2 linked regions of the Lujinxingia sediminis genome follow. The protein of the gene in region 1 interacts with the protein of each later gene in a pairwise test. Links are inferred from orthologs where the notes say so. Each region holds a gene or a part of one and is shown in the gene's direction. Other genes may lie near its edges.

Region 1 (10,075 bases):
AACCAGGGTATCGGGAGCATCACTCAGATCGATGCTGTCGAGCGGAGGATCTGCCGGGTAATCTCCAGGCTCCAGAAGTTGTGCGGCAGAGGCCTCAGCCGGAAGGGGAGACTCGCCGGTGAGGGCGTAGTACATCACGGCGCCCACTGAGAAGACCGAAGCCGCTTTGGCGTTGGCGCCAGGATCGCGAAGAAGTTCTGGAGCGACGTAGTCGAGCCACACCGGCAATGCTTCTCGCGGGGTCGAATCGTCAATTGCCGGCAGCTCGCCAGCCAGCTCGCCGAGCAGCCAACTCCCGACCTGAACTCCGGAGTGCTCGGGCTGAAGGTAGACGGAAGCGGGACTTACACCCAGAGGGTAAACGCCCTGCTCAGTGAGCCAATCCAGCGCTCGTGCAAGGTTGCAGCCCAGCTTCAGCGCCTCGCGCCAGGGGAGCGGCCCGCGCGTCTTGAGCGTCTGAGCGAGTGAGTCTCCGTCGGCCAGCTCTTCGGCAATAAAATGTGGGAGCTGCTGAGTGAAAAGACCTGCGACGCTCAAAATCTGGTGAGGAAGCGGTGATTGGGCCTTTATGGATTCCAGTGATGTTCGAGCCCGGGAAAGAGAGGCTGCTGTGTAGGTGCGATGGAATACTCGGACCTGCACACTGGTCCCATCGTTGAGCATCCGCCCTCGGTAGAGCTCCCCCAGGTGATCGGCATCGAGGAAGACCTCCAGGTTGACCGCACCGTGGAGTGAGGAGCCCGCCAGGCGGCCGGGCGTCTCGCTATTCTTCGTTAACAGCCGGGTGCCGTCATGAGGACAGAAGATCTCTTCGCCCTCAAATTGCGCCTTACAGATTGGGCAGTATCTCACAGACATTCCTCAACGCAGGGGTCTTGCCGCATAAGCCGGCCATAAGCCTTGTGGAGCCGAACGCGCGGTATCGTACACGTCGCCATGAACCAGGCCAAGCCGGCGGTGTACGCCGCCGTGCTTCCGGGCGGTTGCCCGCGCGCGCAGAACTCTTTATAAGGGCGCTCAATTCGGCCCTCATTCCTCAGAGGAATTACGCATGACCGCATCAAAATCTTCATCGAGCGCTGGCCTGGTCCAGCGCCTGAGTCCTCGCCTCACCGGAAAGCAGCGTCGCTACCTGCGCACGCTCGCTCATTCGCTTAAGCCGCTGGTCTACGTCGGCCAGAAAGGGATCAGCGAGAACCTGATTGAGAACGTCAGCGCTCAGCTGCTGGCTCATGAGCTGATCAAGGTTAAGATCCATGAAGGCGACGGGATGGTCGAGGCTGCCGAGGCCATCGTAGCCGGCACCGGTGCCCAGCTTGCTCAGAAGATCGGGCATACGCTGGTGCTCTACAGGCCTCATCCTGAGAAACCCACGATTACGTTGCCGCGCGATACCGCGGCGGGATCCTGAACCCATGATCATTGAGCTCAACCCCGAACACCCCCAGCCGCGTCGCGTCGATCAGGTCGTCGAGGTGCTCAAAAGCGGGGGGCTGGTTGCCTACCCGACCGATACCGTTTACGGGATCGGCTGCGATATTTTTAATAAAAAGGCTGTCGAGCGCCTGCAGTCGCTGGTGCGTGAGATCAAAGGCCAGCCCGATCACAGCCCCCTCTCCTTTATCTGTCGCGATCTGAGCAACATCTCGGAGTACGCGCTGGTCAATGATTTTGCCTACCGCACGTTGCGGCGGATGTTACCCGGGCCCTACACCTTCATTCTTGAGGCGACCAAGCTGGTGCCCCGGGTGATGCTCAACAAGCGTAAGACCGTGGGAATCCGTGTGCCGGAGAGCCCCATCGCGCTCGCGCTGATTGAGGCGCTGGGCAACCCGGTAGCCAACACCAGCGCCACTCATCCGGACGGGGAGCTTATCCCCGACCCGTGGACGATTGAGGAACTCTACGGCCATTCGGTCGATCTTATCGTCGATGGGGGCTACGTCTTCCCGGAGCCCTCCACCGTGATCGACTTCTCTGGCGACCTTCCGCAACTGATTCGTAAAGGGAAGGGGCCGGTCGGAGATCTGGAGTACGTGGAGCTGATCTGAGTTAGCGTTTGCGCCCCGCGTCTCTGGCGCGTGTTTGCAGAATAGAAAAAGCCCGCACTCCTTATCGGGGAGTGCGGGCTTTTTTGATCGCGTGCCAACTGGAGCTCAGAGTGGTGTCACAAAGGTGCGGACTTCGCGCGTGCGCTCGAGTTGGGCCTGGTGGGCGCGGGCTTGTTCTACGGTGGCGAACTTGCCAATGCGCACCCGGTAGAACTTGCCCTGGCCAGGGATATCGGCGGCGATCACATGAGGCACAAGGCCCTGCGTGCTGAGCTTATCCATCTCGGCGCGTGCGCGCTCCATGGTCGGGTGCGAGGCCACCTGGAGGGTGTAGCGGGCGGCTTCGACGTCCTCGTTTGCTCTGACTTCGGCGGGGGCGGCTGCGGCCGGGGCGACCGGAGCAGGGGCTGAACTTTTGGTGGCCTCCGTCGGGACGGGGCGCGATTCCTCTGGAGTCTCAACGGAGGGCGCCTGCGCAGTGGTCGCCACTTTGGGAGCGGGGGCTGCGGCAACCGGTTCGGGCCGTTCCGCGACTTTACGCGTGATCAGGGGGCGAGCCTCGGGTCGGGTGAGGCTCTCGTAGAAGGAGAAGATCGCGTCGCGCGGTGTGCTCTTGTCGGCATCGGCCTCATCGCCCTCCGCAGAAGCCTCGGTGGGGGCCAGACGCTGGCTGGCCAGAGCGGGCTGTCCCACCGACACCATGGGGGGGAGGCTGTCTTCGAGCATGATGCGCTGACCGGCAATCAGCCCGGCGCTAAACACCAGGGCCAATACCGCGGTCGCGAGGATAAGACGGCCTGCGCTCAGTCCGCGTTCAGGTTTTGAATGTCGTCGTCGGCTCATCGTGCGTTCCAGCTCGTGATTCGGGGTTGCGCCATCGCGTTGCTTCCGTTCGCGAAGCATCGCGGGTCACAGGCGGACCGTAACACAGGCGGATCGGTCGACAAGATTTTTGTCCATATCGGCGTCACTTTCGCAACGAAGGTTGCCGGCAGTGTGATGCCGCGCAGCGCGTGCCGCGCTCAGGCCGTGCGACGATCTTCCTCAAGCCCGTAAAGCAGCAGGGGCGGCGCATCGGGATCGATGGTCAACGTCGCCCCCACGCCGAACTCCAGGGCAAGGTGGGGACCGTCGAGAAAGATGCGCCCCTCCCGCATGCGCGAGACGACCTCGAAGGGCTCGTCGATGGGGACAAGCCCCTTGAGGAAGCGGTACCCCCCCTGAGCCGGCGGGTATGGCTCCCGCACAAGGTACTGAAAGCTCTGGCTGCGAAAGGGTAGCACGTAGCCGCCGGCCGAGCGGATCGCCGCAGTCGAGCCGGCGGGCGTCGAAAACCAGATCCCGCTGGATTTTTGCCCCTCGATCGGGTGGTTGCCCACCTTGAGCAGGTAGGTGGAAACGGCGGCCGGGTTGGCGTGCGTGATCAAGACGTCGTTGAGCACAGGTGGCCCCACCTGCTCGCCATTGAGGCAGACATAGAAGCGTCGAAGACGCGTCGGCTCCCAGGCATCGGTGAGCGTGCGCTCGAGAAGGTGCTGGAAGTCGGAGGCAAATCCCGCGCAGAAGTAGCCCACGCTTGCTGCCGGGTCGCTGTTGATCGCCAGCATCGGCGTATCAACGATGCGGTGGGAAAGATCGAGGACGGTCCCGTCGCCTCCAACGGCGATGATGAGGTCGTAGCCGGAGGGGTCTGTCACATCGCCCCGGTAGCGCGCCTCGAAATCGATGCCGCGAGCGCTCAGATGCTCCAGGATCGTCTCCAGGCTCTGCTGATGAGCGCGGTGGGAGGCGCGCAGGCGAGCCACGCTGACGTGGCCCTCGTCGATCAGATGAGCGACAGCCTGGTCGCCTTGATCGAGGACATACTGCTCGTAGCGGCTTTTTTTGTAGGCGACCAACAGTCGCACGTCGGTGCTCATAGGGGCCCCGCAGGGGTGATCGTAACGAGGTGAGCTTGCCGCCTCACCTGCGGTTTATAGACTTCGCTCGTGCCGCGCGGCAAGCTCACACCTTGCGGCGATTGGGGCGCCGTGCTAGCTAAAGCGCCGATTAATGTTGTGAGTAAACGCTCAGCGGGCCGTGACCAGCCCGAGCGTTTGAAATTCAGGGTCGAAGTTAACCGCATAGACGCTCAGGAGCATACGATGTCTGATCTGAACGCCCGCTCGATCTTCGAAGAAGTGCTTCCCGCCAACCTCAAAGAGAGCCCGGACAAAGCCAAGTCCACCAACGCTGTGTATGTGTTCAACATCACCGGCGATGATGGCGGCACCTGGACCCTCGACTTCACCAAAGATGAAGACTTCGTCAGCGAAGGCGAGGGTACCGAGGCGGATTGCACCATCACCATGAAGGACGGCGACTTTGTCGACATGTGGGAAGGCCGCCTCTCTGGCCCCCAGGCCTTCATGATGAACAAGATCAAGATCCAGGGGAATATGGGCCTGGCGATGAAGTTGCAAAACTTCATCGGTTGATCGCGTTTGGAGCCGGGTGTTTTGCCCGGCTCGGGCTATCGAAAGCGCACCCGACATCAGGTTCGGCGTGCGCTTTTTTGTGTCCGATGTGCAGGTGCGCTGAGCATGCTTACTGCGGGAGATGACGATGAGTGCGACATCCCACACTGACGCGGCCGCTATGTTTCTAAAGGGCGTGAAGGTTCTTGATCTGAGCCGGCTTCTGCCCGGTCCTTTTGCGTCGCTCCTGCTGGCGGATATGGGCGCGGATGTGCTCAAGGTTGAGGACCCGCAAGGGGGTGATTACGCGCGTTATTATCCGCCCCTGGTCGATGGGGTGGGAGCGCTATACGCGAGTGTGAATCGCTCGAAGCGCTCCATGACTCTGGACTTAAAACGTGCGGAGGGGCGCGAGGTCCTGGAGCGGCTCCTGGAGGATTGCGACGTGCTTCTGGAGAGCTTTCGGCCGGGGGTGATGGCCAGGCTGGGGCTTGACCCCGAGAGGTTAAGAAAGCGCTTTCCCGGGCTTGTGATCTGCTCAATCTCAGGTTTCGGGCAGAGCGGGCCGGCTCGCGAGCGGGCTGGCCATGACCTGAACTTTGTGGCGCGCGCCGGGCTCCTTGCCCAGAACGCGCGGGCCGGGGAGGCACCGGTGGTACCGGGCTACCAGGTGGCGGATCTGGCCGGGGGGGCGCTCTACGCGGCGCTGGGGATGTGCGGGGCGCTCTTTGCCCGAAGCCGCACCGGAGAGGGGGCGTGGCTGGATATCTCGATGAGCGAGGGGGCGCTGAGCCTGATGGCACCGGCGGTGGCGATGCGGGCCGCCGGCGATCCGATGGCCCCGGGGGAAGGTATGCTCAGCGGGGGGCTTCCCTGCTACCGCGTCTACGAGACGGCCGATGGGCGGTATATGGCGGTGGCCGCGCTGGAGCCGAAGTTCTGGGAGGCGCTGGTCGGGGCACTGGAGCAGCCGGAGCTCTCGGGCCGGGGAATGCTCAGCGGTGAGGATGGCGAGGAGGTCGCGTCTGCACTTGCGTCGATCTTCCGAAGTCAGCCGCAGGCCCACTGGGAGCGTGTGCTCGGGGAGGTGGACTGTTGTGTGGAGCCGGTGCGTGAGCTTGCAGACGTGATCGATGATGCGATGTACAAAGCTCGAAACACGTTCTTTGAGCTGCAAGGGGTGCGCCAGGTCCACTCTCCGATCCGCGTTGCCGACGGTAGAGACGCCGGGGGGCATCGCCCGGCTCCGCAGCACGGCGAACATACGGAGGAGGTGTTGAGCGCTCTGGGGTATGAGCGCACAGCGATCGCCGCGCTTCGTCAGCAGGGTGTCATTGCCTAAGGCACCGAAGATGTCTCGGGGAGCGGTGGCGGGAGTAGCAGACCGTAGATGCCTGCCCCCTCACCAGCAGCGAGTGTGCCGGGACGCCAGGCGCTGCCCGCACCCACGGCGCGCCACGAAGGACCGGCTCCGAATTGCGGCAGGGCGATGAGGCGAGGCGCGCTATCGGTGGTGTTCTCAGACGCGATGGCGTCCGTGGCGAGTGCGCCCATGGTGACATAGAGTTCCGTCATCGCCCGAAATTCACCCGGGTCGATCGGACCGTGTTCCTCGTGTGCTTCGGCAAGAAAGTCCACGGGAAGCAGCGCAGTGCGTGCCGGGGCGTCGTGGGCGGTGGGGCCGCTGAAGATGCGCGCGGGCAGGGGGTAACGGGTTGTCTCAAAGACGTCCGATGGACCGAAGAGCGCCGGCGCCAGAGATACCGCGATCAGGGCCGCGATGATGGGCCACATCGCTCGGGCGAAGCGTGGCGCGATGGAGGTGCGCCGATCCGCCAGTCGGGCGATGCCCGGAGCGCTCAGAATCGCCAGGGCAGCGATGGCAAGCGCGCTCATCTCCACGCCCCAGGCCGAGGGCCCACGCGCAAGCCAGGGTAAAAGCACGCTGGCGATAAAGAGCGCAGCGAGCGCCCGGGCCAGCCGAAGCTCAACCAGCTTACCCCAGGGGCGCGCCAGATAGAGTCCGAAGATCGCTGTGACGAGTACGGCCGGAGAGGTGGCCTCCACCCAGCTCATCAGCCCGATCGTCAGAGGGGGGCGTGCCGGCGGGTAGGTATGCCCGCGGAAGACAAGCTCGGGGCCGCTGGCCAGCAGGGGGTCAAGAAAGACGTCGGGAAGCGAGGTGGCCGGATCGGGCCAGAAGCCCGGAAAGGCCAGGAAGAGCCCGGTGCCGAAGAGGAGAATGAGCAGATGATCCAGGCGAAGGATGATACCACCGGCCTTGTCGCGATCGCCGAGAAGTTCAGCAGCCACGAGAAGAATCGCCAGCGCAAACGCCCCGATCCAGCTGAGCCCGAGCATGGCGAGCAGCACCGCTGCGGCCGCGATGCCGAGCGGGTGAATGGTTGGCGAGGTCCAAAGCCAGAGAAATATCAGGGTGAGCGTGACGATCACCGCGTCCGGCGCATGTGCGCCAAAGAGGCCCAGCCAGGGCAGCGAGCAGAGGACCATCAGGGATGCGACCACGGCGCTGCGAGGACCGCCAAGGCGAAGTGCCATCGCGCCGACGAGTGTGGTGGAGATGGCAGCGCAGGCCACGCCGAGAAGATGCACGACTCGGGCGGCGTGTTCGGGGGTGATGGCGCTGATGAGGGTCGCAGCCAGGTCGGCAGCGTAGATCCCCTCACGGGCGAAGAGCACTCCGAGATCGCCGGAACGCAGCCCGTGGGCGCGCGTAAGCCCACGCGCAAGCCAGGCGATTCCTTCGGGCGTGGTGCCGCGGTAGCCAATGATGGCCACGAGGATCGTCGTAAGTATGCCAATCGCCAGGAGCAGCGCACGGTTCGACAGGGGAAAGGGCGGTGCAGTTGCGGATGGCATCAGCGGTACTCGAATCGGTAGCAGAAGTGACGACGGCCGGGCTCGGTGGCGGTGATGTCCAGTCTCAATGAGGCTGTCTCTCTCTCGGTTTGCAAGGGGAGCACTTGCCAGCCGCGCCGGTCGTGATGGGTGTGGTGAAGCTGAACCTCACCCCAGGTCACACGCACTTCGACGGGCACCCGTGTACCGACCGAAGAGTCGCGAAGACCTGTGAGCAGTGTAAGTGTACGGCCCTGATCATCGCGGGTGGGCATCTCGGGGTAGGTGATGCGAAGCGTCTTCCCGGGCAAGGGATGAGCCCAGTTGCAGGTGGCGCTTACGCCATCGATCTCGACCTCGCGCGGACCCGGACGCATCCAGTCAGGTTCACCGCATCGTGCAAAGCCGGCATCATCGCGAGGGCAGGGAGTCGCCTTGCTCCGGGCATCCATGGTTTCGACGCGAGCCAGATCAAAGAGGGGGAGCGTGCTCAGTGTGGCAGGTTCCCAGATCGTCCAGCCGTCCTGCGTGGCCGCGCGAGTCATCCCGGCACGTTCAAAGCGCTCGGCTTCGTCCCGGTAGCTCAAAACCAGTGAGCTCGGCGGCCAGCTGGAGAGCAGCGCCACGGGTCGCATGGCAACGTCTTCATCGGTACGCAGCGCGCGGTACGCGACGTGATGGGTCGCAAGTACGATCGGGGCCGGATGCTCTGCCAGCATCCCGGCGAGTTCCTGAGGGAGGGGAGGCGCATGGTCGCGGGGAAAGAGAAGGGCCATCGCGAATCCGGCTGCCGCCAGGATCAGCGCGAGAATGGCGATTCTCGATGAGCGTTGCGGAGCATCAGTCGACATCCCAGAAGATCTCCCGAGGTTGCCAGCGGTAGGTTTTGAGGTCGCAGCGCCCGTCCTGGTCGAAGTCTACGCCTTCAGCTTCCAGGAGCGCGCGTTGCAGTTCAGCGCGCCCCAGATCGCCTTTAAACGAGATACGGCCCTGCGCGTTGATAACCCGCTGCCAGGGAAGCTCTCCGAAGTTATCCAGAGAGTGGCGTAGCAGCGTTCCGACGGCGCGCGCCGCTCGCGGGCTGCCTGCGTAGCCGGCGATCTGACCGTAGGTCGCCACGCTCCCGAATGGGATGCGGGTCACGAGCCAGTACACGCGCTGGGTGAAGTCGTCCTGGCTCATCGCGTTGGGACCTCGATGAGTTCGTCAGCGCGCAGGCCAAAGTCGTCAACCCATGCGTCTCTGGGCGCTATGTCGTGCGGTGTGGTGCTCCAGCTGGGATGCCACAGGAGCAGATGACGCGCTTCATCGCCGGAGGTGGTTGCGATCAGGGTGTACGTCCAGGCATCCGTGCGGAGGATCGCCCGCTGGCAGGAGGGGCCGCAGGACTCGGTGGTGCGGGTCGACTCGGAGAGCGCCGGGAGCTGCTCGGTGTAGCGCTCCATGAGACGGGTCAGGTAGGCGTCGGCCGGGAGAGCGTAGGTTAATGGCTCTGCCAGAGCGTGTCCTTCGATCAGCGAAAGGGGAGCGTTGATCGCTCGGAGTTGAGCGTATCGGGGCTCGCCGGAGGCATCGGTAGGATAAAGTGGGACGACGCTCGGAGCGCCGAGTGCCTGGCCGAGGGGGAGGTCGGAGGGCGGGTTCTCCGCTGGCTGCAACTCGGGAGAGATGCCACCGGTCAGGGCCTTGAGCGTCTTTCTGACGCGCGCGGCGTCACCCTCGTTGGTGTTCTGCAAACGCACCACCCATGCTGCGTCGATGGTGGTCGTGAGCAGTGCGTGACTCAGAGCCTGATCGTCTCGCCGTTGTATGATCCACCATTGCCCGGGACCGGCGGGCTCGATGCTAAAGGTGTCACGGACCCTGGCGAGTCCGTCGCGTTGCAGCATCAGCCGGAAACGTGTCAGTGCTTGCGCTGGCGCGTAGGCGTGCTCCAGTCGGTAGAGGGATGCCGTACTTCGGCGCCCCTGCGCTTCGAAGAGCGCAGGGGCTTCTGCCTCCACCGGATCAAAGCTCATCGGTGTCCGCCAACTCAGCGCCTCGGTCGGGTGCGACTGCACGCTGGCGCATGCCTGCAACGCCAGCGCCAGCACAATCGCGCCCCCGCGTACCGGACCGATGCGTGATCGTAGAGGTTCAGGCATTGCCGACGTACTCGCTGTAATAGGCGAGCCCCGTCTGAAGGCGCGCGATGGCAACGTCGCGATCGAAGGTCGCAACGAGCTCGTAGACCGAGGGGCTGGTTGTCGCTCCGGTTAGTGCGATGCGGGTGGGCTGTGCGACCTTTGCCATCCCGAGTTCAAACTCGGCCATCACCTCTTTATAGACGGCCTCAATGGCGTCAGCGTTCCAGGCTTCAAGCGCGCTCAGTCGCTCGACCAGCGCACCAAAGCCCTCAAGGCCGCCCGCTTTCAGCCACTTCTTGGAGGCCTTCTCATCGTAGGTCACGTCTTCCGTAAAGAAGTAGTGACTCTCTTCGGTGAGCGCGATCATGGTGTTGACACGGTCGCGCATCAACGCGGTGATGGCGATAAGGCGATCATTGAGTTCGACCGAGTACCCGGCCTCTTGAAGGTAGGGCAGCCAGCGTTTTGCCAGCTCCTCGGGTGAAAGACGCTTCATCCACTCGGAGTTCACCCACAGGAACTTATCCTGATCAAAGGTGGAGGAGCTGCGTCCTACATGGTCGAAGCCGAAGAACGACTCGAG
Region 2 (4,876 bases), on another replicon or contig:
GGCACGCGCCTCTCGCCGGATCTCACGCACGATCTCGGCGCTCACCGTCTCGGCGCTCTTGACATGCCCTAAGCCCTTGCAGCGCTCACACGGGTCGCACATGTACTGGACCAGCGACTCCCGCACCCGCTTGCGCGTCATCTCCACCAGACCGAACTCCGAGATGGCCAGCGAGTTGGTCGTCACCCGATCTTTTTTGAGCGCGGCCTCCAGCGTGCGGTAGACCTTCTCGCGGTTTCGGGCATCTTCCATATCGATAAAGTCGATGATGATGATGCCCCCGATGTTGCGCAGCCGCAGCTGGTAGACGACCTCCTCGGCCGCCTCCAGGTTCGTGCGCAAAATCGTCTCCTCAAGATCGGAGCCGCTCCCCACAAACTTGCCGGTGTTCACATCCACCGCGGTGAGCGCCTCGGTCTTATCAAAGACAAGGCTTCCACCGCTGGGCAGGGGCACCTCTCTGGCCAGCGCCCGGTCGATCTCCACCTCGATGCCGTACGCATCAAAGATGGGCTCATCGGCACCGTACATCTCAATATTATCGGCGAACGAAGGCATATAATGCTTCGTAAACCCGCTGACCCGCTTGTAGGCCTCTTCATCATCCACGATGAGCTTGCCCACATCGGTGGTGAAAAGGTCGCGAGCAGCCCGCAGGAGCAAGTCCGGCTCCTCGTTGAGCAGGTAGGGCGCCTTGACCTGATTGGCCTTATCGAGGATGTCGGTCCACAGCTTGACCAAAAGCTGCATATCGCGCACCAGCTTATCTTCACTGATGTTCTCGCTGACGGTACGCACGATAAAGCCGGTGCCCGGCGGTCGATTCTCCTCGACGAGCTTGCGCAACCGCTTGCGCTCCTTCTCCGACTCAATCCTCCGGCTGATTCCCACATGCGAGACCGTGGGCATAAACACCACGTAGCGCCCCGGAAGCGAGATATGCCCGGTGAGCCTGGCACCCTTGGTACCCATCGGCTCCTTGGCCACCTGCACCAGAACCTCCTGCCCCTCCTTGATGCAGTCGGAGATGTTGATCTTGCGGCTGATCTTGCCGCGGGAGGGCGGCGGCCACTGATCGCCGTCTTCTTCCAGAAGGTTGATATCCTTCTCAAAGTTATAGAAATCGCTTACGTGCAGAAAACCCGCTTTCTCCTGGGCCACATCCACAAACGCCGCCTGCATCCCGGGAAGCACGCGCAACACCTTCCCCTTATAGATGTTGCCGGCCACCCCGCGGTCGCGGCGGCGCTCCATATAGATTTCGCTCAAGAGCCCGTCCTCGATCAGCGCCACGCGCGTCTCGGAGCGGGTCGAATTGACCACCAGAATGTTGGACATGTCACCTCATCGCGAACCCCCGCGTGTCCTCGATCATCTCACCGGCAAGCCGTCCTCCTCGAAAGCGTCCGCGTCCTCCAAAAGGTCGCCGACCACCGCCGAGAAGACGCACCGCCACCGGGCGTCGATCACGACACACAAAAGCTCGTCTCTATCGGGTTGAATCGCGCTCAAATCGTCAAATTTCGCTCGGGCGTCCCGAAACACTCGCCGGCCCAGGCCCGCTCTTCACCTGCCTGACCGGCGCCCTCTCCGGGGCCCTTAACACCTTGAAAAACGTTGATAAACTCGCTGCTCACAGCCCCCGAAATCACCTCATCCGGAACGCCGGAAGGCATGCCACAGCGCGCTCTTCTCTTCACCCCGAGCTATATCACAGCCCCAGATCGCCGACTAGCCACGATCCTTTTGCCCTACTTTTTTGCCACCTCTGGAGTAACGCTTAACCAGGCGGAGAGCCCTCGCCACGCCACAACGCCCGATATCTCCCCGAAATCAACGCTGGCACGCCATCTGCATTACGCTCTCCCACCTGAGACGGAGCGGCGAATGTTCCCCAACACTCCAGAGCGCTCCCGGGTTTGCGACGGGCACCCCGCTCCCCACGGGGTGCCCGCGCCTTTTCTTGTTTTTTTAATGACAAAATAACGACCGCCCCCAGAGCTCCACCTCCCTTTTTACGCCCCCCCCCAAACCCGAGCGCATCCAGCGCCGGGGCGCTCGCCGTCCCTGCATACGAAAAGATCCGAGCGCATCCAGGGCAAAGTCCAGCAAGGAGCAAGGAGGAAGCTGTGGCAGCGCCACCGCGACGACGCAGCGACGACGCTGGCTTTGTCCTGGGGCGCTCGGCAGCGCCGCTCGGCACTCCCGCATACGAAAAGATCCGAGCGCATCCAGGGCGGCGTCTGACAAGGAGGCAGGGATGAAGCTGTAGCAGCGCTACTGCGAATCCCTGTCGACGCCGTCAGCGTCGTCCTGGATGCGCTCGGCACACAGGCACTACTGTTGACAAGCGGCCAACAACCCCCTAAACATTGAAATTATCGTCATCGCGAATAGTTCGCCCCTCGACAGTGTTCATCTCCCACGAACACCTCGAAGCTCGCACGGGCCTGTCGCGCTCGTCGACGATCCAACACGCTTCAATCCTCCGCGCCGCCTCGCGCTGTGCTGCCCGCCATCCTCGGCGCAACGCCCACGCAAACGCATTTCGGCGCAACCCCCGCTCGACCGCCTCACTCCCCGTCTTCCACCCCAGATCCTACCCACGCGCCCCCATCACCGGCCCCCGACCTCATATGCACGGTCTTCTGCCCTGATCCTTCAAGGCGCCCCAGATCCCTCTCGTTTTCCCCACCCTTTTCTGATCCTGATCTGTCTATCTTCAAGACGCCCTCCCAAGGAGAACACCCCGATGAATCTGAAAGAACTCAAGGAGAAAAAGATCGGCCAGCTTACGCAGATGGCCAAAGAAGCCGGCATCGACGGCGCCGGCAACCTGCGCAAGCAAGAGCTGATCTTCGCCCTCCTGCAAACCCAGGCTGAAAAAGACGGTTCCATCCACGGCGAAGGCGTCCTGGAGATCCTCCCCGATGGGTTCGGATTCTTGCGCGCCCCGGACTACAACTACCTGCCCGGGCCCGACGATATCTACGTCTCCCCCAGCCAGATCCGCCGCTTTAACCTGCGCACCGGCGACACCGTCAGCGGCCAGATTCGCCCGCCCAAAGAGAGCGAGCGCTACTTCGCGCTGCTCAAGGTCGAGCAGGTCAACTTCCAGGATCCGGAGCACGCCCGCGAGAAGATCCTCTTCGACAACATCACCCCGCTCTACCCCGAAGAGCGCCTGCAGATGGAGACGGCCAAAGACGGCTTCTCCACCCGCATCATCGACCTGCTCACCCCCATCGGTAAGGGCCAGCGCGCGCTGATCGTCGCGCCGCCTCGCACCGGTAAGACCGTCCTGATGCAGGACATCGCCAACGCCATCGGCGACAACCACCCCGACGTGGTTCTCATCGTGCTGCTCATCGATGAGCGTCCCGAAGAGGTCACCGACATGCAGCGCTCGGTGCGCGGCGAAGTTGTGTCGTCGACCTTCGACGAGCCGGCCCAGCGCCACGTGCAGGTCGCCGAGATGGTCATCGAGAAGGCCAAGCGCCTGGTCGAACACAAGCGCGACGTCGTTATCCTCCTCGACTCCATCACCCGTCTGGCCCGCGCCTACAACACGGTGGTGCCCCCCTCCGGCAAGATCCTCTCCGGTGGTGTCGACTCCAACGCCCTGCACAAGCCCAAGCGCTTCTTCGGCGCGGCCCGTAACATCGAAGAGGGCGGCAGCCTCACCATCATCGCCACCGCGCTTATCGACACCGGTAGCCGCATGGACGAGGTCATCTTCGAAGAGTTCAAGGGCACCGGTAACTCCGAGCTGCACCTGGACCGCAAGCTCATGGAGAAGCGCATCTTCCCCTGCCTGGACATCAACCGCTCGGGCACGCGCAAAGAAGAGCTGCTTATGGAAGACAGCCAGCTCAACCGCGTCTGGATTCTGCGCCAGCTTCTGCACCCGCTCAACGTGGTCGACTCGATGGAGTTCCTCATCGACAAGCTCGGCAAGACCGACTCCAACGCCGACTTCCTCCAGTCGATGAGCGGCTGATCCTTGACGTAACCCCCTGAGAACGCCCCGGAGCTTCTGTGCTCCGGGGCGTTCTCATTGCACTGACCTCCCCCCCTCTCTGATTGTTGGGCCTGAGCCGAATCCCATGTTCGAAAAACTCAAAGAAGTCGAGGCGCGCTACCACCAGCTCAACAGCCAGCTGGCCGACCCCGAGGTTGCCTCCGACCCCAACACCTTTCGAAAGATCGCCAAAGAGCAGGCGCTTCTCCAGGAGGTGGTCACCACCTTCCAGCGCTACCAGAGCGTCGAAGACGAGATCGCCGAGAACCGCGAGCTCCTCTTAGAAGATGATGATGACGCTATTAAACAGATGGCCAAAGTCGAGCTTGAGCGCCTCAATCCCGAGCTTGAGGCGCTGGCTCAGACGCTCAAACGCCTGCTGCTTCCCCGCGATCCTCTTGACGACAAAAACACCTACCTGGAGATTCGCGCTGGGACCGGTGGCGACGAGGCGGCGCTCTTCGCTGCCGACCTCTTTCGCATGTACGCGCGTTATGCGGAACGACTGGGCTGGAAGATCGAGATCGTCTCCACCAATGAGACGGATCGCGGAGGCTTTCGCGAGGTCATTGCGCTGATTGAGGGCGATAGCGTCTACAGCCGCCTCAAGTTTGAAGCCGGCACCCACCGCGTCCAGCGCGTGCCCGACACCGAGAGCCAGGGCCGCATTCACACCTCGGCGGTCACCGTAGCGGTGCTGCCGGAGGCGGACGACGTGGAGATCAACATCCAGGACAACGATCTCAAGATCGACGTCTACCGCTCCTCCGGCCCCGGCGGGCAGTCGGTCAATACCACCGACTCTGCGGTGCGCATCACGCACCTGCCCACCGGGCTTGTGGTGATCTGCCAGGA

Evidence for each region.
Region 2: the proteins of yhbY (region 1) and rho interact in binary tests that used the Escherichia coli proteins (3 or more experiments, as listed by UniProt). The link is inferred for Lujinxingia sediminis from one-to-one orthologs.

What each region holds. Positions count from the first base shown.
Region 1 is NZ_SADD01000005.1:301,620-311,694, forward strand. What follows is about bases 1-2,731. They hold yhbY (ribosome assembly RNA-binding protein YhbY), read left to right. Parts: upstream 1-1,051; coding sequence 1,052-1,411; downstream 1,412-2,731. Other genes in these bases: EA187_RS11575 (tetratricopeptide repeat protein), read right to left, coding at 1-852; EA187_RS11585 (L-threonylcarbamoyladenylate synthase), read left to right, coding at 1,416-2,051; EA187_RS11590 (SPOR domain-containing protein), read right to left, coding at 2,157-2,731. Also shown: more of EA187_RS11590, read right to left, coding at 2,732-2,894; EA187_RS11595 (NAD(+)/NADH kinase), read right to left, coding at 3,074-3,970; EA187_RS11600 (SCP2 sterol-binding domain-containing protein), read left to right, coding at 4,196-4,528; EA187_RS11605 (CaiB/BaiF CoA transferase family protein), read left to right, coding at 4,656-5,849; EA187_RS11610 (hypothetical protein), read right to left, coding at 5,846-7,387; EA187_RS11615 (hypothetical protein), read right to left, coding at 7,387-8,217; EA187_RS11620 (MGMT family protein), read right to left, coding at 8,207-8,548; EA187_RS11625 (hypothetical protein), read right to left, coding at 8,545-9,510; gltX (glutamate--tRNA ligase), read right to left, coding at 9,503-10,075.
Region 2 is NZ_SADD01000002.1:383,833-388,708, forward strand. What follows is about bases 1,935-4,876. They hold rho (transcription termination factor Rho), read left to right. Parts: upstream 1,935-2,752; coding sequence 2,753-4,000; downstream 4,001-4,876. Other genes in these bases: prfA (peptide chain release factor 1), read left to right, coding at 4,107-4,876. Also shown: EA187_RS07180 (Rne/Rng family ribonuclease), read right to left, coding at 1-1,338. UniProt on the Escherichia coli protein: Facilitates transcription termination by a mechanism that involves Rho binding to the nascent RNA, activation of Rho's RNA-dependent ATPase activity, and release of the mRNA from the DNA template.